DNA from 2 places in the Nocardioides pyridinolyticus genome. Region 1 is predicted to be linked to the other one. Evidence: predicted binding sites of a transcription regulator. Region 1 holds the regulator's gene; the other holds the start of a gene.
The links. Region 1 encodes LexA, which represses DNA repair genes until DNA is damaged. Its sites were predicted from a motif close to TCGAACANNTGTTCGA; they were not measured.
Positions count from the first base shown of each region.

Region 2: ACYQ0U_RS06355 (SAV_6107 family HEPN domain-containing protein) is a predicted target of LexA. The motif match lies at 3,874-3,889, and genes of this name have one in related genera.

Region 1 covers NZ_BAAIFY010000015.1:52,760-61,909, reverse strand. The annotation lists gene ACYQ0U_RS14130 (sigma-70 family RNA polymerase sigma factor) at 374-1,123, shown strand; gene ACYQ0U_RS14125 (hypothetical protein) at 1,173-1,514, shown strand; gene ACYQ0U_RS14120 (LysM peptidoglycan-binding domain-containing protein) at 1,646-1,996, opposite strand; gene lexA (transcriptional repressor LexA) at 2,260-2,988, shown strand; gene ACYQ0U_RS14110 (phosphatase PAP2 family protein) at 3,089-3,913, shown strand; gene ACYQ0U_RS14105 (alkaline phosphatase D family protein) at 3,917-5,578, shown strand; gene ACYQ0U_RS14100 (alkaline phosphatase family protein) at 5,575-6,828, shown strand; gene ACYQ0U_RS14095 (MXAN_6640 family putative metalloprotease) at 6,836-8,269, shown strand; gene ACYQ0U_RS14090 (MXAN_6640 family putative metalloprotease) at 8,319-9,150, shown strand, end outside.
Region 2 covers NZ_BAAIFY010000005.1:92,944-102,093, reverse strand. The annotation lists gene metF (methylenetetrahydrofolate reductase [NAD(P)H]) at 1-52, shown strand, start outside; gene ACYQ0U_RS06380 (phytoene desaturase family protein) at 66-1,331, opposite strand; gene ACYQ0U_RS06375 (ATP-grasp domain-containing protein) at 1,350-2,495, opposite strand; gene ACYQ0U_RS06370 (ArsC/Spx/MgsR family protein) at 2,482-2,838, opposite strand; gene ACYQ0U_RS06365 (YbaK/EbsC family protein) at 2,838-3,311, opposite strand; gene ACYQ0U_RS06360 (hypothetical protein) at 3,365-3,811, shown strand; gene ACYQ0U_RS06355 (SAV_6107 family HEPN domain-containing protein) at 3,995-4,426, shown strand; gene ACYQ0U_RS06350 (class I SAM-dependent methyltransferase) at 4,452-5,168, shown strand; gene ACYQ0U_RS06345 (DUF3040 domain-containing protein) at 5,314-5,748, shown strand; gene ACYQ0U_RS06340 (transglutaminase TgpA family protein) at 5,766-8,174, opposite strand; gene ACYQ0U_RS06335 (DUF58 domain-containing protein) at 8,171-9,150, opposite strand, start outside.

The DNA of each region.
Region 1 (9,150 bases):
AGCTCCGAGAAGTTCCTCCAGCCGATCGTCTGCCGAGCGGAAATGCGCAGGTCAGAGGCCCGGCGGCAGCCAGGAGCGGCCCCCGCGGAGGGCGTGTCGGCGGACGTCGGGGGGCGTCAGCTCGCCGGGCTGGAGGCGTGCCAGGTGAGCCGGCGGACGGCGCCGGTCTCGAGGTTGCGGCCGACGTAGGTCATCGCCACGGGCGCACCCGCGGGATCGTGAGGACCGGGCCCGAGAGGCTTTCCATGGGGTGCACTGCGTCACAGCAATTCACCCCCGTGGGTGGTTTGTCTCTCCACCACCGACGGAAGGTAGTGGGGGCGTCAAGAAGTGGCGCCCACAACCGGATAGGGAGGCTCGACAGTTGTCCACGATGTCAGAGAGTCGTTCCGAGATCACTGCCCAGCTCTTCGCCGAGCACGCCGCCTCCGAGGGCGAGCGCGCCCGGATCGAGGAGGAGATCATCCGAGTCAACATGCCGCTCGCCCGGGAACTGTCCCGCCGCTTCCGGAACCGCGGCATCGCCGACGACGACCTCGAGCAGGTGGCGTACGTCGGACTGGTCAAGGCCGTGAAGGGCTTCCGGCCCGATCGCGGCGAGTTCCTCAGCTTCGCCGTCCCCACCATCCGTGGCGAGATCCGTCGCCACTTCCGCGACCTGGGCTGGACCGTGCGCCCGCCCCGGTCGATCCAGGAGACCCAACAGAAGATCGCGGGCTGCGAGACCGAGCTCTACCAGAGCCTCGGCCGCGCGCCGCGTCCCAGCGAGATCGCCGAGCACCTCGGCCTGGAGCTCGAGCAGGTCATCGACGCGCTCGGCGCCCAGGGCTGCTTCGCTCCCGCCTCCCTCGACGCGCCCGTCGGCGAGGAGGGGGACGAGACCACCGGCCAGCGGCTCGGCGAGCTCGACCACGGCTTCGACCTGGCCGAGGCCCGCGCGATGCTGGCGCCGCTGCTCGACAAGCTCTCGCGTCGCGAGCGGCTGATCGTCGAGATGCGCTTCTTCCGTGGCTGCACCCAGGCCGAGATCGGCGCGGAGATCGGGGTCAGCCAGATGCACGTGTCCCGGCTGCTGTCGCGCCTGGTCGCCCGCTTCCGCGAGGAGCTGACGATCGCGGCGTAGCCGGCGGGTGCGTCGGACGTCGGACCAGCCATCGGGGACAATGGTCCCCGTGGCGGGTTCGACGGGAGGCAAGCGCGCTGGGTCGAGACGTGGACCCCGCCGCAAGAAGCGGTTCCAGCCCGCGCTGCTGCTCCTGGCGCTGGGCATCACCGCCTGCGTCGTCGCCTGGGGCTACCTCGTGTACGCCGCCATCGACTTCGGCTCGACCGCGCGCAGCGGCAACGACGCGGCGTGGTGGTTCCTGGCGCTGGCCTCCGCCGGCGCGGTGGCCTGCCTCTTCGTCGGGCTGATGCTCGTGGCCCGGGTGACCCGCCGCCTCGGCATCACCCAGGCGCCGAGCAGCCCCAGCGACGAGCCGCGGCCGGTCGGTGGCCGTCGCGCCTCCCACTAGCGGCCCGTGAGACGCCGCGAGGGGCGGGACTCGCGCAGAGTCCCGCCCCTCGTCTTCCCCGGTTTCGCCCGGCCGGGGTCGAGGCGGCCGGGCGAAGTCTGTAGTTGTGCGGTGGCCTTCGACCACCGGCGTCAGTCGACCGGGACGACCAGCTTCTGACCGGCGACGACCATGCCGGAGTCGAGCGCGTTGAGCTTCGAGATCCGGTCGATCATCGCGCGCACGTCGCCGTCGTCGGCCAGGTCCGAGGCGATCCCCCACAGGGTGTCTCCGGCACCGACCAGCACCACCCGAGTGGGCTCGGGCGTGCCCGGCTCGTCGGTCGCGACGGAGCCGGAGGCGAGGAGGAACCCGACGGCGAGCACCGCGATCAGGGCGGCCGCGAGGACCACCAGTCGTCCGCGGCGGGTCAGCCGGACGGCGGGGGTGTGGTTGGTCGCATAGCCGGGGTTGACGGTCGACATCGTCATCGTGGTGCTCATCGTGGGCTCCTGGGGAAGTAGGTGGCCGGTCGTTCGTCCTGCGACCTTTCTAGAGGCGGCCACCGACAGTCCCGCGGGACCGGTCTGGACCGGGCTCTCGATCAGGTGTTCGATTCGAACGTGTGTACGACGGTAGAGCAGGTGTTCGAACGACGCAAGCAGCGACACGAACATTTGTTCGAACCGTCTCCCGACGCGTTCGCACGACACGCCGTTCGAACAGATGTTTGAACCCGGGCGGTCTGGAGGACTACCGTCACCCCATGGCCACCCAGAAGTCCACGAGCAAGAAGGTCTCGGAGCTCCCCGACGGCCCCCCGGACGCCACGGGGCTCACCCCGCGCCAGCAGCGGATCCTCGCGCACCTCAAGGACTGCATCGAGAAGCGCGGCTACCCGCCCTCGATGCGCGAGATCGGCGAGGCGGTCGGGCTGACCAGCTCCTCGAGCGTGGCCCACCAGCTCAAGGTGCTCGAGGAGAAGGGCTTCCTCAAGCGCGACCCCAACCGGCCCCGCGCCCTCGAGGTCTTCCTGCCCGAGGTGATGGCGGCCCGCCGTGCGATCTCGAGCGCGGAGGAGAGCACGGTCGACGAGACCGGCATCGGCGACGCCCGGCCCTCGGCGCAGTACGTCCCCCTCCTGGGCCGGATCGCGGCCGGCGGCCCGATCCTCGCCGAGGAGACCTACGACGAGGTGTTCCCCCTCCCCAAGCAGCTGGTCGGCGACGGCGAGCTGTTCCTGCTCGAGGTGCGCGGCGACTCGATGATCGACGCGGCGATCTGCGACGGTGACTACGTCGTGGTCCGCCGCGAGCAGACGGCGTCCAACGGCGACATCGTCGCCGCGCTCCTCGACGACGAGGCCACGGTCAAGACCTTCCAGCGCAAGGACGGAAATGTGTGGCTGCTGCCGCACAACCCTGCCTACGATCCGATCGACGGCACGCACGCCACGATTCTCGGTAAAGTGACGGCTGTGCTGCGCCGGGTCTGACCTTTCCCGTGCGATCGGGGAGACACCTGAGCAGACCCTGGTGTCGATTCCGGGTGCTTCCCGGATTCCTCGGGGAGGGTGCATGAACGAGGCTGGTGCTGTGAGCACAGCGCCGGCCCCCGTGCGGCCCCGGGCCCTCCCGGGATGGGCGCGCGCCGGCCTGGAGGCACTCCTGATCCTCGTGCTGTGGATCCTCTACAGCCTGGCCCGCTTGGTCGCCGACACGAGCATGGGCCCGGCCCTGGGCCGCTCGCGTGAGCTGCTCCATCTGGAGCAGGGACTCGGCATCCACTGGGAGATCCCACTCAACAACATCTTCGTGCACCACCCCCCGATCGGCCTGATCGCCAGCTACTGGTACGCCAGCCTCCACTACGTCGTCACGCTGGCGATCCTGGTCTGGCTCTGGCGCCTCGGCGCCGACCGCTACGGACCGGCCCGTCGCGCGCTGGTGATCGGCACCTTCATCGGGCTGCTGTGCTACATCGCGATGCCGACCGCTCCCCCGCGGTTCATCACCGGGTACGTCGACGTGCTCAGCCTGCACTCCGCCGACGGCTGGTGGGGAGCCGACGCCAGCGCCCCGCGCGGACTCGGCGGGCTGACCAACGAGCTGGCGGCGTTCCCCTCCCTGCACGCCGGCTGGGCGCTGTGGGTGGCGCTCGCCCTCCAGCTCTACGCCACCCGCCACGGGGTGCGCGTGCTCGGCTGGGTCTACGCGGTGGGCACGACCGTCGTCATCATCGGCACCGGCAACCACTGGGTGATCGACGCGGTCGTCGGCTGGCTGGTCATCCTCGCCGCCTGGGTGATCGCCCAGGCACTGGACCGCGTCCCGTTGGGCCGGGTCCCGCTCGACCGCCTCCGGCGCAGAAGAACACCGCGTGAACGAGCAGAACCCCAGGAGACCGTCGTCGTTGAGTGAGGCGTGACGACCCCTTTTCCCGTACGCCGCCGCACCGTCCTCGGCACCACTGCCGCCGGGACCGCGGTCCTCGCCGTCCCCTCGACGCCCGAGTCCTTCGCCGCGGCCGCCCGCAGGCGGATCTTCGCCCACGGCGTCGCGTCCGGTGACCCGCTGCCGGACGCCGTGCTCATCTGGACCCGCGTCAGCGCGATCACGGCGAAGGTCGACGTCACGTGGGAGGTCGCGCGCGACCCGGAGTTCCGCGACGTCGTCCGCCGCGGCACGTTCGTGACCGGCCCGCGGCGCGACCACACCGTCAAGGTCGACGTGACCGGGCTGTCGCCGGCGACGTGGTACCACTACCGCTTCCGCTGCGCCGGCGTGACCAGCCCGGTCGGGCGCACCCGCACCGCCCCCGCGGTGCACGCCGAGCCCGACCACCTGCGCTTCGGCGTCGTCTCCTGCGCGAACCTCCAGGCCGGCTGGTTCAGCGCCTACCGCGGCCTGGCCGCGCGCGACGACCTGCACGCGGTCCTGCACCTGGGCGACTACCTCTACGAGTACGGCCCCGGCGGGTACGGCTACGGCTTCGACAACGAGGACATCCGCAGCCACGTGCCCGCCCGCGAGATGGTGTCGCTCGACGACTACCGGCAGCGGCACGCGCAGTACAAGGCCGACCCGGACCTCCAGGCGCTGCACGCGAAGTACCCGTGGATCATCACGTGGGACGACCACGAGGTCACCAACGACCAGTACAAGGACGGCGCCGAGAACCACAACCCGGACCAGGGCGAGGGCCCCTACAGCCTGCGCCGGGCCCGGGCGCACCGGGCGTACGACGAGTGGATGCCGGTGCGCATGGACGGCACCGCGCGGCTGCGCGACGGCGACCGGCTCTTCCGGCGGCTGCGGTTCGGCCGGCTCGCCGAGATCAGCATGCTCGACCTGCGCAGCTACCGCGACGCCCAGGTCAGCAGCCCCGCCCCCCAGCCGGCGCCGGTGCCCGACGGCGATGTGAGCGACCCGGGCCGCACGATCACCGGCCGCCAGCAGATGAGGTGGCTCAAGGACTCCCTGACCCGTGGCCGGGCGCAGTGGAAGGTCATCGGCAACCCCGTCATGATCGCTCCCGTCGACTTCGGCACCCTCCCCGACGTGGTCCTCGACCCGATCAACGACGTGACCGGCCTCCTCCCCAAGGACGGCCTGCCCTACAACGTCGACCAGTGGGACGGCTACACCGACGACCGGCGCGAGGTGTTCCAGCACATCCGCGACCACCAGATCACCGACGCGCTGTTCGTCACCGGCGACATCCACTCCGGGTGGGCCTGCGAGCTCCCGTACGACGCGTCGACCTATCCGGCCGGCGCGTCCGCCGGCGTCGAGTTCGTGTGCTCGTCGGTCACGTCGAACAACCTCAAGGACATCACCGGCAACCCGCCCCGGACCACGAGCGTCGCGGTGGAGGAGATGATCAAGGCGAACAACCGCCACATCAAGTACCTCGACTTCGACAGTCACGGCTTCTCGGTCCTCGACCTGACGCCGGAGCGCGCGCAGATGGACTGGTACGTCATCGGCGACCGCGCGGTCCGCGACACCGAGATCACCTGGTCGGTCTCCTACGCGACCGAGACCGGCACCGGCCGGGTCGAGCAGGTCCAGGAGCCGGTGTGAGCCGGTCCTGGCGGACCGACCGCCGCACGTTCCTCACCGCCGGCGCCACCGGGCTGGTCTTCTCCACCGTCGCCGGCGCTCCGGCGTACGCCGCGCAGCGCAGCCGCAAGCGGGCCTACGTGCTCGTGATCGACGGCTGCCGCCCGGACGAGATCGACAGCGTGCTGACGCCCAACCTCGCGGCGCTGCGCGACGGCGGGCTGCGCTTCGCGCAGGCGTCGTCGATGCCGGTGATGGAGACCATCCCCAACCACGTGATGATGATGACCGGCGTCCGCCCGGACCGCAGCGGCGTGCCGGCGAACGCGATCTTCGACCGCGAGCTGGGCGAGGTGCGCGACATGGACCGCGCCTCCGACATCCGCAGCGACACCGTGATCGAGCGGCTCAACCGACACGGCCTGACCACCGGCACCGTGCTGAGCAAGTCCTACCTCTACGGCGTGTTCGGCGGCCGGGCGACCCACCGCTGGGAGCCGGCGCCGATCGTCCCGGTCAGCGGCCACGCGCCCGACGCCTTCACGGTCGAGGCGGCGCTGGCCATGCTCGACGAGTTCGACCCCAACCTGATGTTCGTGAACTTCGGCGACATCGACCGGATGGGCCACGCCGACCTCACCGGCACCTCGCTCCAGGTCGCGCGGCAGAGCGCGCTCGCCGACACCGACCGCGAGGTGCAGCGGTTCATCGACGCCCTGAAGGCCGGCGGCCAGTGGGACGACGCGATCGTCGTCGTGCTCGCCGACCACTCGATGGACTGGTCCACGCCGGACCGGGTGATCAGCCTGTCCGCCTCGCTCGAGGCCGACCCGCTGCTCGCCGGCCACGTGCAGATCGCCGACAACGGCGGCGCCGACCTCCTCTACTGGACCGGTCCCGCGCGCCAGCGGACGAAGGCGGTCGCGCGGATGCGCGAGATCGCCCGCGGCACCGAGGGCGTGCTCGCCGCCTGGGACCGGCGCACCGACTGGCTGCGGCTCGGGCCCGAGGCGGGCGACGTCGTGGTGTTCTGCCAGGCCGGCTGGCGGTTCAGCGACCCCGACCCGGTGACCGCGAACCCGATCCCCGGCAACCACGGGCACCCGGCCACCCGCTCCATCCCGTTCTTCATCGGCGGCGGCCACCGCGCCGTACCCAAGCAGACGGTGTCGTCGCGGGTCGTGCGCACCGTCGACGTCGCTCCGACGGTGGCGTCGTTCTTCCGGGTGGGGGCGCCTCGACAGGGGTTCGACGGGCGCTCCCTGCTCTAATGGCCGGGTGCGTCGCTCCCTCCTCGTCCTGGTCGGCCTGCTCGCCGTGGCCGTCCTCGCCCCTGTCATGGCGCACAGCGCCGTGCCGGCGCAGGCCGACGTCGTCCGCGGCAGCACCGGTCCGGGGCTCGACACCATGGAGCGCCGCGAGCTCCGCCTCGAGCTGAGCGACCTCGACGGCGCCCAGCGCTCCCGCACGGCCGCGCTGCTCGCCCGACCCGGCCAGAACCGTCAGCAGTGCTTCACCACGGTGTGCGTGCACTGGTTCACCACCGGCGCCGGCCGCGCGACCCAGGCGTACGTCGAGCAGGTGGCCGCGACCGCGGAGCAGGTGCTCGAGATCTACGCCGCCGCCGGCTACCGCGCGCCGAAGTCCGACGGCACCCGCGGCGGCAACGACCTGCTGGACATCTACCTGCAGAACCTCGGCGGCCAGGGCCTCTACGGCTACTGCGACACGGACTCCGCGCCGACCGGCGACGGCCCGTGGGACGCGCCGGCGTACTGCGCCTTCGACAACGACTACCGCGAGTTCACGAGCCACACCCCGCTGGAGAACCTCCAGGTCACCGCCGCGCACGAGCTGTTCCACGCCGTGCAGTTCGCCTACGACTACCTCGAGGACGTCTGGTTCATGGAGAGCACGGCGACGTGGGCCGAGGACGAGGTCTTCGACGACGTCGACGACAACGTGCAGTACCTCCGCTCCAGCCCGCTCAAGCAGCCGGCCGTGCCGCTCGACAAGGACGCCGGCCTGCGGGTCTACGGCGGCTGGATCTTCTTCCGCTACCTCACCGAGCGCCACCCCGACGCCGAGGGCGACCTGCCGGTCCTCGTGCGCGAGATGTGGGAGCGGGCGGACGGCTCCGCCGACGGGCCGGACGACTACTCGATCCGGGCGGTCAAGCACGTGCTCGCCGCGCACGGCGGCGGCCTGCGCGGGACCTGGGCCCGCTTCGCCGCGGCGAACCGCCAGCCCGGCGTCTCGTACGACGAGGGGCGGGCGTCCCGCTACCCGACCGCGCGGCTCGCCGGCACCGTCGACCTCTCGGCCGCCCGGCGCGCGTCGGGCCCGATCACCAAGGTGGTCGACCACCTCAGCGCGGCGACCATCCGGTTCAACCGGGCGCCCGGCCTCGCCGCGCGCACCCTGCGGCTCACGCTCGATCTGCCGCCCACCACCCGCGGCTCCGGCGCGGTCGCCACGGTCCACCCGGCCTCGGGCCGGGCGACGACGATCTCGCTCACCCCGTCGCTCAAGGCGAACGGGAACGCCGTCGTGAAGGTGCCCTTCGACCGCGGCGTCGCCCGCGTCGAGGTCACGCTGGCCAACGCGGGCGTGCGCTACCGCAGCTGCGGGCAGGGCACCTCGTGGTCGTGCCAGGGCCGTCCCGCCGACGACGACCTGCCGTTCCGGGTGCGCGCAATCGCCCTCCGCTAGTTCCACGGAAACCAGGGCACGGCCGATCGGCGGCCGGTTGGATGTTGCCATGACTCTACGCACCCGCCTCGTGCCCGTGCTGGCCTCGCTGACCGTCGTGGTCGGCCTCGCCGCCGGCACGGCCTCGGCCCTGCCTGCCGCCCCCGAGGGTAAGGCCCGCCCCTCCTCCACCGCCGCCCGTGCCGCCCTGGCCGACGCGCAGGCGCTGTTCTCCGGGGAGGGCGGGTCGCGGGACGCGTCGATGACGCTGCTGGAGCTCTGGCGGCAGCAGGACGGGCTGTCCGCGGCCGACCAGAAGGTCGCCGCGGAGCTGCTCGCGCGACCCGCCGCGGACGCCAGCGTGTGCACGGCCAGCAACTGCTACCACTGGGCGACCACCGGTGAGCACGCCGTGGTCGACACCGACCGCGACGGCAACGACATCCCCGACTACGTCGACACGGTCATCGAGACCGTCGACGGGGTCCGGCAGGTCTATCTCACCGCGGGCTACCGCATGCCGAAGCCCGACGGCGTCGCCGGCGGCAACGCGAAGACCGACATCTACCTCGAGGACACCGGGGCGGAGAACCTCTACGGCTACTGCACGAGCGATCAGCCGACCACGTCGACGTCGTACGACCTCTGGGCGTACTGCGTGCTCGACAACGACTACACGAGGTCCCAGTTCCCGACCAACACCCCGGTCGAGAACCTCCAGGTGACGGCGGCGCACGAGTACTTCCACGCTATCCAGTACGCCTACGACGCCTTCGAGGACAGCTGGTTCCTGGAGGCGACCGCGACCTGGGCCGAGGACGAGCTGTACGACGACGTCGACGACAACGTCCAGTACCTCCACAACAGCCCGCTGACCCGGCCGGGCCGGCCGCTCGACAGCT
Region 2 (9,150 bases), on a different contig from region 1:
CCGCTCCAAGGCGACGCGCGAGATCTTCGCCGCGCTCAACATGGCCGTCTGAGGCTGTCCCAGGTCTAGGGAGACCCGATCTCGGCCGCGACCAGCGCGGCCGACAGCCCCACGAACGGCAGCCCCGCTCCCGGCGTCGCGTGCGCGCCGGCGGCGTACACCCCGGAGACGGGCGTGCGCGGCCCGAGCCGCTGCCGGACGGTCGCGCGGCCCTGCCACAGCACTCCCATCGGCGACCCGCCCCACTGCTCGACCTGCTCCCGCGGGCCGGCGTCCACGCGCGCGACGACCTGCTCGCGGACGTCGATCCGGTGCCGGGCGAGCGCGCGCAGCAGGTCCTCGGACAGCTTGCCGCGGCCGTGCACGGTGAGGGTCTGGCCGTGCTTGCGCACGACCAGCATCGGGTCGCCGTGCAGCACCAGCTCGTGCGGCAGGTCCGGCGGCTCGCCCTCCAGGCCGACGTGCACGACGACCGGCGGGATCGCCGGCATCGTGCGCTCGACGTACGCCGCCAGGGCGGGCAGCCGCCGCGGGTCGATCGCGCACACGACGGCGTCGGCGTCGACGTCCCCGGTCGTCGTGCGGACCGCCGCCACCCGGCCCTCGCGCACGACCAGGTCGCGCGCCTCGGTGCCGGTCAGCACGGTGACGCCGCGGGTGGTCAGCCGGGCCGCGAGCACCTCGCCCAGACGGGCCATCCCGCCCGCGACGGTCCACGCGCCGAACCGCTGCTCGACGTAGGACGTCGTGCCCATCCACGCCGGCACGTTGCGCAGGTCGTGGCCCTGGGCGACGTGCGGGTGGCCGGCGACGAGCCGCAGCCGCTCGTCCTTGAAGGCCTTCCTCAGCCGCTTGTGCAGCATCTCGCGGCCGTCGAGCAGCGGCGACGGTGCGGCCGGGTCCCACGGGTTCTCGAGGTAGGTCCGGCGCAGCACGTCCCAGGTGTCGGCGTACGACGCGACGTGGTCGACCCACCGCTGGCCCAGGCCCGGGCCGAGCTCGTCGAACGCCGCGAGCTGCGCGGCCCGCCCGACGGGGATCCGCACCGACGAGCCGTCCTCGAACCGGTGCTCCCGGACGATGTCGAGCGGCACCAGCTCCAGCTCGCGCTCGAGCGGGCGACCGGACTTGCGGAACAGGTCCCGCACCACGGCGGGCAGCAGCGTGTGGCTCGGGCCGGCGTCCCACGTGAAGCCGTCCCGGCTGACCGAGGAGAGCGCGCCGCCCAGCGTCGTCCCGCGCTCGACGAGGGTCACCTCGTGGCCGAGCTTGGCCAGCCGGGCGGCGGACGCGAGCCCGCCGAAGCCACCTCCGACCACCACGATGCGCACGGGGGAACCCTAGTGACCCTAGCGACGCAGCTCGGGCGCCGCCTCGAGGTGCGGCTCGCGCGCGGCGAGGTACGCCGCCAGGCGGCTGCCCGGCGGCAGGTGGACGGGCTTGGCGCCCACCACCTCGGCCCGGCGGGCCGCGTCCATGGCGGGCACGAGCTCCTCGACGTCCGCGACGGTGGCGCCGGTGTCGACCCCGGCGAGCAGGTTGGCCTGGAGCAGCTGGAAGAAGTCCGCGGCGACGCGGGTCAGCAGGGTCGCTCCGGCCGACAGGCGGGAGTTGAGCTCGGTGGGCAGGAACCCGTCGGCGGTCAGCACGCCGTCGACGCCGAACGCGCCGCGGTAGCCGTGCGCGGCACGGAGGTGCTCGCCGACCCGGCGCGCCACGTCGCGCAGGTGCTCCCGGTCGGCCGCGGGCGGGTCCCAGGTGCTGGCCAGGCCGCCGTAGACGAACGTCCGCGCGGTCCGGTCGCGCAGCACCGCGATCTCGACCGGGCGCAGCACCGCGGTCCCGTCGGCGAGCGCGAACCCGTGGATCGAGCAGGGCACGCCGTCGAGGAACGGCATCACCCGGACGCGCTCGCTGCGTGGCGCGAAGAACGCCCGGGCGCGGGTCTCGTCGTCGCGGTCGTGGACCCACCGGACGTAGTCGCCGCCGCCGGTGAGGCCGCCGCCGGCCCACACCGCGCCCAGCGGGCCGCGGACCTCCTCGGTCGCCTCGGCGAGGGCCCGCGGGGAGACGGGCACGACCCGGCTCGGCGCCGCCGGCACCCCGGCGGCCGCCCACACGGCGTCGGCGAGCACCTTGTCCTCCAGCGCCAGGAACGCGCTCGGCCGGCCGCCGGTGACCGGCCGGCCCAGCACGGGCTCGTCACTGGTCACGAACGGTGTGGTCCGGAAGATCCCGCGGCCCCCGGGGTCATGCGCCTCGACGGCGGCGACCGCCTCCGGGGACAGGGCCCGCAGCAGCCGGTCGTGGGTGCGCAGCACGTCGGTGGCGAGCACCGTCGGCGGTGCCGGGAGGTCGAGGACCAGGGTCCGGCAGCCGAGCCGGTCCAGCCGCTCGACCCAGGACGTCCAGGCCCCGACCGGTCCCGGTCCGAGCACGACCGGGCGACCGGCGTACAGCTCGGTCAGGAGGGCGAGGAGCTCAGGCCTCGGCATCCAGCACGCGCCGCAGCGAGTCCCCGTCGCGGCCCACGACGGTGGTGCCGTCGGCGGCGGTGATGATCGGGCGCTGGAGGGCCCGCGGGTGCGCGGCGAGCGCGGCCAGCCAGTCCTCGCGGTGGGCGGCGTCCCTCGGCAGGTCGATGCCCGCCTCCTTGGCCTCCTTGGCCCGCGCGACGTCCCAGGGCTCCAGCCCGAGGCGGGCGACGACCTCGCCCAGCTCGGCCGCCGTCGGCGGGTCGTCGAGGTAGCGGCGGACGGTGTACTCCACGCCCGCGGCGTCGAGCTCCGACACCGCCGTGCGGCACTTGGAGCAGGCGGGGTTGAGCCAGATCTCCATCACTCGACGTCCAGCTCGGTCGCGCCCGTCATGGCCGCCAGCTCGTCGTACGTCGTCGAGTACACCGCGGAAGGGTGCCCCGCCGCGGCCCACACCACGCCGTGCCTCCGCAACCACGGGTCGAGGTACGTCGGCACCGGTGCCGGGTGGGCGATCGGCGAGACGCCGCCGATGACCTGGCCGGTGTGCTCGCGCACGAACTCCGGTGTGGCCCGCTTCAGCTTCGCGACGCCGAGCTCCGCGGCCACCTTGGCGGTGTCGACCCGGTGGGCGCCGGAGGTCAGGATCAGGACGGGGGAGCCGTCGGCGTCGAAGAGCAGGCTGTTGGCGATCGCCCCGACCTCGCAGCCCAGCGCCTCCGCGGCGAGGGCGGCGGTGTGCACGGAGTCGGGAAGCACCACGATCTCGCCGGTGCCACCCCGACTGTCGTGCTCGTCACGGAACCGTTTGATCGACGGATGCTCGGTGGTCATGCGTCGCACCCTAGGGTGTGACGGGCACGCAGTCGGGGAGAGGAGCAGCGCGGATGGGCCAGCAGCGGTCGGTGGTGGTGACCGGAGCGATCTGGCTGAGCGCCGCCGCGATCGGGCTGGCCGGCCTGGCCACGCTGTTCACGATCGTCTTCAAGGGCGAGCTCGTCGACGACTGGGCCGCGGACCGCGTGGACGTCGGCTCGGTGACGCCGCCCGCGTTCGTTCCCGTCGCGGTGACGATGTTCTTCGTCGTCGCGATGCTGACCTTCGTCGTGCTCGCGTTCTTCCGGCAGGGCTACGAGTGGGCCCGGATCCTGCTCAGCCTGAACGCGGTCGTGCTCGCCCTCGCGACGCTCGCCGTGCTCCAGACCTCCCCGCCCACGCTCTTCCTCGTCGTCGCGGCGGTCTCCGTCGTCGTGGACGTCGCCGCCCTGGCCGCGCTCTGGCACCGGGACACCCGCGCCTTCTGCAGCGAGCCGGCCGACCTCACGCACCGCTGACGTCACCCCTCCGCGCGGCCCTTGACGGACTGTCCGGGGCCGGGTGTACCGTGATCCCGCGTTCGAACACCTGTTCGAACAACGCGCCTGGCGGGGACGACCTCGACCCCCGTCCCCGCCGGGTCCCTCTCGGGAGGGGCGCAGGCAGGGGTCTCCGGTCCGGGGTCGAGGGAGAGGTCATCGATGAACCCGTACGCCCTGCCCGCCACCACCCACGCCTACCTCGCCCGCGCGGCCGAGTCGCTGAGCGAGGCGATCGCGGCCCGCGAGGTGCCGGCCCGCTACGCCTGCGCCCACGTCGCCGCCCTGCGCGCCGCGGCCGCCCTGCTCGCCGCCCGGGCGACGCCCACGCCGGCCCGACGCCGGCCGCAGAAGAACGCCTGGGTGCTGCTCGCCGAGGTCGCTCCCGAGCTCACCGAGTGGGCGCAGTTCTTCGCGGGCGGCGCGTCCAAGCGAGCCGCGGCCGAGGCCGGGTCGACCCGGGCCGTCAGCGAGCGCGAGGCCGACGACCTGGTCCGGGACGCCGACCGGTTCCTGGCGGTCGTGGAGCGCTCGCTCGGCCTGGTGCCGCACGAGGCCGTCGCCGACCGGGCGCTGGCGGTGCGCGCCGGCTGACCCGGTGGGGCCTAGGGTGGTCGCCATGACGAGCGACCGCCCCAGCGAGCGCCGCAGCGCGGCCCGAACCTCCGTGGTCTGGGACGCCCTGCTGCCGGCCCTCGACGGCGCCGCGGACGTGCTCGACATCGGCGGCGGCACCGGCGGGTTCGCCGTCCGCGTCGCCGAGCAGGGCCACCGCGTCACGGTCGTCGACCCCAGCCCCGACGCGCTCGCGGCGCTCGACCGCCGCGCCCGCGAGGTCGGCGTGGCGGTCACCGGCCAGCAGGGCGACCTGTCCACGCTGCGCGAGGTCGCCGGCGCGGACGGCGTCGACGCGGTGCTGTGCCACGGCGTGCTCGAGGTCGTCGACGACCCCGCCGCCGGACTGGCCGCGATCCGCGAGGTGCTCCGTCCCGGCGGCACGCTGAGCCTGCTCGTCGCCCAGCGGCACGCGGCCGTCGTCGCCCGCGCGATGGCCGGCCACTTCGCCCAGGCGCGGGCGATGCTCGACGACCCGGCCGCCGGCGCCGGCCGCGCGGGCCACCGGTTCACCGAGGACGAGGTACGCCGGCTGCTCGTCGAGGCCGGCTTCGAGGTCGCCGCCGTGCACGGCGTCCGGGTCTTCGCCGACCTGGTGCCCGGGTCGCTGCTGGACCTCGAGCCCGGCGCCACCGCGGCCCTGGTGGAGCTGGAGCGCGCGGTCGCCGAGCGGCCCGAGTTCCGGCCGCTCGCGACCCAGCTGCACCTGCTCGCGCGCTGAAGGGCGCCGCCCCCGTTTCGGCGCGGCGCGGAACGGGCACGGTTCAGACACGAATTCCCGATCCCGCCTACCGTCACGACCGCCCCCCTGCCTAGACTGGCTGTAACCCGGTTGACACGATCGGCGGACGCCCAGGGGAGGTGCGGTGCCACTCTCGGAAGAAGAGCTCCGGCTGCTCGAGCAGATGGAGCGCGCCCTGGTCGAGGAGGACCCCAAGCTCGCCTCGACGCTGCGCGGCACGGCCTTCCGCCGCTCCGCCCGTCGCCGGGCGATCATCGCGGGCGCCTGCTTCGCCGTCGGCATCGTGGTCCTGATGACCGGTGCCGTCGCCCAGCTTCCGATCGTCGGCGTGGTGGGCTTCGTGATCATGCTGGGCTCCGCGACCGTCGCGGTCACCGCGCTCCGCGGCCAGCAGGCCGCCGCGGCCGACCCGCGCGCCGCCCACCCCAGCCACGGCTTCACCGTCATCGAGGGGGGCCGCAGCGGCAAGACCCGCCGCTCGCGCCGTACCTCCGGCCACTCCTTCATGGAGCGCATGGACGAGCGCTGGCGCCGGCGCCGCGAGGGCGGCGGCTTCTGATCCCCTGACGGGGTCGATCAGCTCGCGTGGTCCACGATCCCGCCGTACGGCGTCTCCACCGTGGTGGGTGCGGTACGCCGGGTGCGGCGACGGAGCGTGAGCACCGACCGCGGCCACCACGAGGCGCGCCGGCGGGCCGAGCCGGCGGCGCCGCCGGCGAGCGCGGCCAGCACGGCGCGGGTGTGGGCGCGGGTGTCGGAGCGTGCCGCGTCGTGGTCGGCCGTCGAGGCCGAGCCGGGGCGCGCGTAGCGCTGGAGCTCGAGCTCGTGCACGATCCGGTCGAGCGACTCGACGGCCTCCGGGGCGATCGCGGCGCCGTGCGCGGGGCGCTCGTCGGTCTGTGGCCCGACCGACGTGCCGAGGTGCTGGACGAGCCGGTGACGGGTCGCTCGCGGGGATCGGCCCTCGGGCCAGGGGATGCCGAGGTCGACCGCGGTGTCGCGCAGCTCGGCCCAGGCCAGCTCGGGGTCCCCGCTGCCGAGCCGGTGCGCGCGGCGCCGGCGGCGCAGCGTGCGGGGGAGCAGGGCACCCACGACGAGCAGCACCGCGAGCACGGCACCGCCGGCGACGTACCACCGGCCGTTGCTGCCGCCGCTGCCGGCGAAGTCGCCCGTGCCGGCGTCGGTCGGCTCGACCAGGGGGCGGTTGTTCGGGAGCAGGCTGGACTCGCCGGCGCTCGGCTCCGTGGACTCGGTGGGGTCGTCGTCCGGGCCCTGGCCGATCCTGGTGTAGGACGGCGCGTCGCCCGAGCGCCCGGCCGGCGTCGGCTCGAACCGCACCCAGCCGGCACCGTCGAAGTAGAGCTCGGGCCAGGCGTGCAGGTCGCGCGCGGTGTAGACGTAGGAGCTCGGCCCGGTCTGGGTCGGGGAGAGGAAGCCGATCGCGACCCGCGCCGGGATACCGAGCACCCGGGCCATGATCGCCATCGCCGAGGCGAACTGCTCGCAGTAGCCGGTCCTGCCGTTCTCGCCGTTCTCGTCCTCGCCGAGGAACTGCTCGAGCGCGTCGTACCCGCTGCCCTCGACCTGGTCGAGGGAGTAGTCGAACTCCTCGCGGAACCAGTTCTGGAGCGCGACGGCCTTCTCGAACTCGGTCTGCTCGCTGCCGGTGACCTCCACGGCCAGCTCGCGCACCACCGGCGGCAGGTCGTCGGGGATGTCGGTGAAGATCTCGCTGACCCGCCCGGACGGCGTGACCGACGTGCGCAGCCGGTCGGCGCTCAGCTCGAGGTCGACCTCGGTCATCGAGTAGCGCATCCCCGACGTCGTGAGGTCGTCGGGCACCGCGAGGAAGTCCATGGTGTCGTCGTCGTAGCGCCAGTCGCCGTCCGCGACCACCCGTGACGCGACGGTCGCGGTCGGCAGCCAGGTGGACCGGAAGGCGGGCAGCACCGTGATGTCGTACGCCGTCTCGCTGCGCGGCGTGTCCGGGTCGACGCCCTGCGGCGGCGGGAGCGTGCCGACGGCGCCCTGGTCGGCGGGCACGTCGCGGTCGCCGGGGCTCCACTCGACGTCGGTGAAGCGCGTGAGCGCGACGATGCGCAGGTACGACGGATCGGGGTCGTTGGTCGTCACGCGGACCAGCGGGCTGTCGTCGCCGGCCTTGAAGTCGCGGACCAGGTCGGCGGTCGGGTTGTCGATCGTGATGTCGTCGCTGCCGCCCGAGCCGGGGCCGAAGTCGAACACGTGCAGCCCCGCGGTCGGGATGAGCGCCGGCAGGAAGATCGCCAGGGCGGTCGCCACGCCGCCGACCGTGCCGGCGGTGCTGCGCACGGCGTGAGCGCCCGCGCCGTACGCGATCGGGTCGCCGGTCTCGCGGTCGAGGCCGATCGGCCGGCCCCAGCGCCGGACGGCGTCGGACTCCGAGAGGAACAGCATCGTGAGGTAGCCGGCCGCGGTCGCGGCGAACACCCACCACGAGAGCTGGCTCCCGACCAGGCTCACCGGGATGCTGTAGATCGTCAGCAGCGGCAGCCCCGCGAGCGGGACCTTGCGCCACGTGCAGGCGAGGAGGTCGACGAGCAGCAGGCAGGCCAGGCCGCACAGGATCATCAGCGCGTCGAGCGGCGGCGCCCGCGTCGGCACCGGGGCTGCGAACTGCTGCGCACTCTCCAACGCCTGGGTGAGCGCGCGGTGCAGCTCGATCCACCCGTCGTCGACGGGCAGCGGCGAGCCGGTGATGAGCAGCATCGCGACCACGCCCGAGGCGAGCACCTGGACGAGGACGACGAGCGGGCCCGGGACGCGCCACCACCGCAGCGCGATGCCGGTGCCGCCGACCACCACCGCGAGCAGCAGCAGGGGATTGAGGTAGCCGCCGGGCTCCTCGGCGAAGCCGTGCCAGGCGTAGAACGCGACCCACGTCGTCGCGGCCGCGACGACCGGGAGGAGGAAGGCGCCGGCGACGGTGCCCCGGCTGCGGTTCACCGGACCACCTCCTGGGCCGGCGAGCGGACGCGGGCACGCTGCGCGCTGGTGTGGCCGAGCTCCTGCCAGACGGCGTCGAACCGGTCGCGGGGACCCAGCGCGACCGAGCGCCAGCCCTGCCCGCCGAGCACCTGGGTGGCGGCGACGCCGGTCGGGGCCCCCGCCCACGCCTGGACGTCGAGCGCGACCGCGAGCGCCGAGTCGGCCTGGTGCTGCATCCGGCGCAGGATCGGCAGGTCCGCCGGGTCGACGTGCCCGAAGACCGCGACGGTGAGGCCGCCGTGCGCGCCCTCGGTCAGCCAGCCGGTGTCGAGACGGTTCTGGCCGACGTGCGAGACGACCGCGAGAGCCTCGAGCAGGGGAGCGGTGTTGAGGTCGGTGTCGCGCAGGTGCCAGGCGCTGCTGGGGTCCTCGCCGGTGGCGGTCACCAGCCGGACCGCGAACCCGCGGTGGCTCAGGTGCACGGCGATCGACGCGGCCGCCGAGACCGCGGCCTCCAGCGAGGACGCGATGCCGTGGCCCCGGTGCGCGACCGTGCGGTTGTCGAGGAAGAGCGTCGCGCGCGACTGCCAGGGCTGCTCCTCGCGACGCACCATCAGCTCGCCGACGCGGGCCGAGCTGCGCCAATGGACGCGGCGCAGGTCGTCCCCGCGGCGGTACTCGCGGACGGTGACGTCCTCGGCGCTACCGGAGGCGAAGGCGCGCGGCCGGTTGTCGCCGGAGCCGGTCCAGGCGCCGCCGAGCGGGATCTGGGGCAGGACCACGGTGCGCGGGGTGACGGTGAGCGGCACGGTCGTGCGGAAGGTCCGGCCCAGCTCGACCAGGCCGAACGGGTCGGTGACGCGGACCGACATGGGACCGATCTCGAACTTGCCGCGCACGTCGGAGCGGACCTGGTAGGTCACGGTCTGCTTCCAGCCCTTCGCGATGCCCTCGACCACGAACCGCGGGCGGGTGCCGAGCACGTAGGGCACGT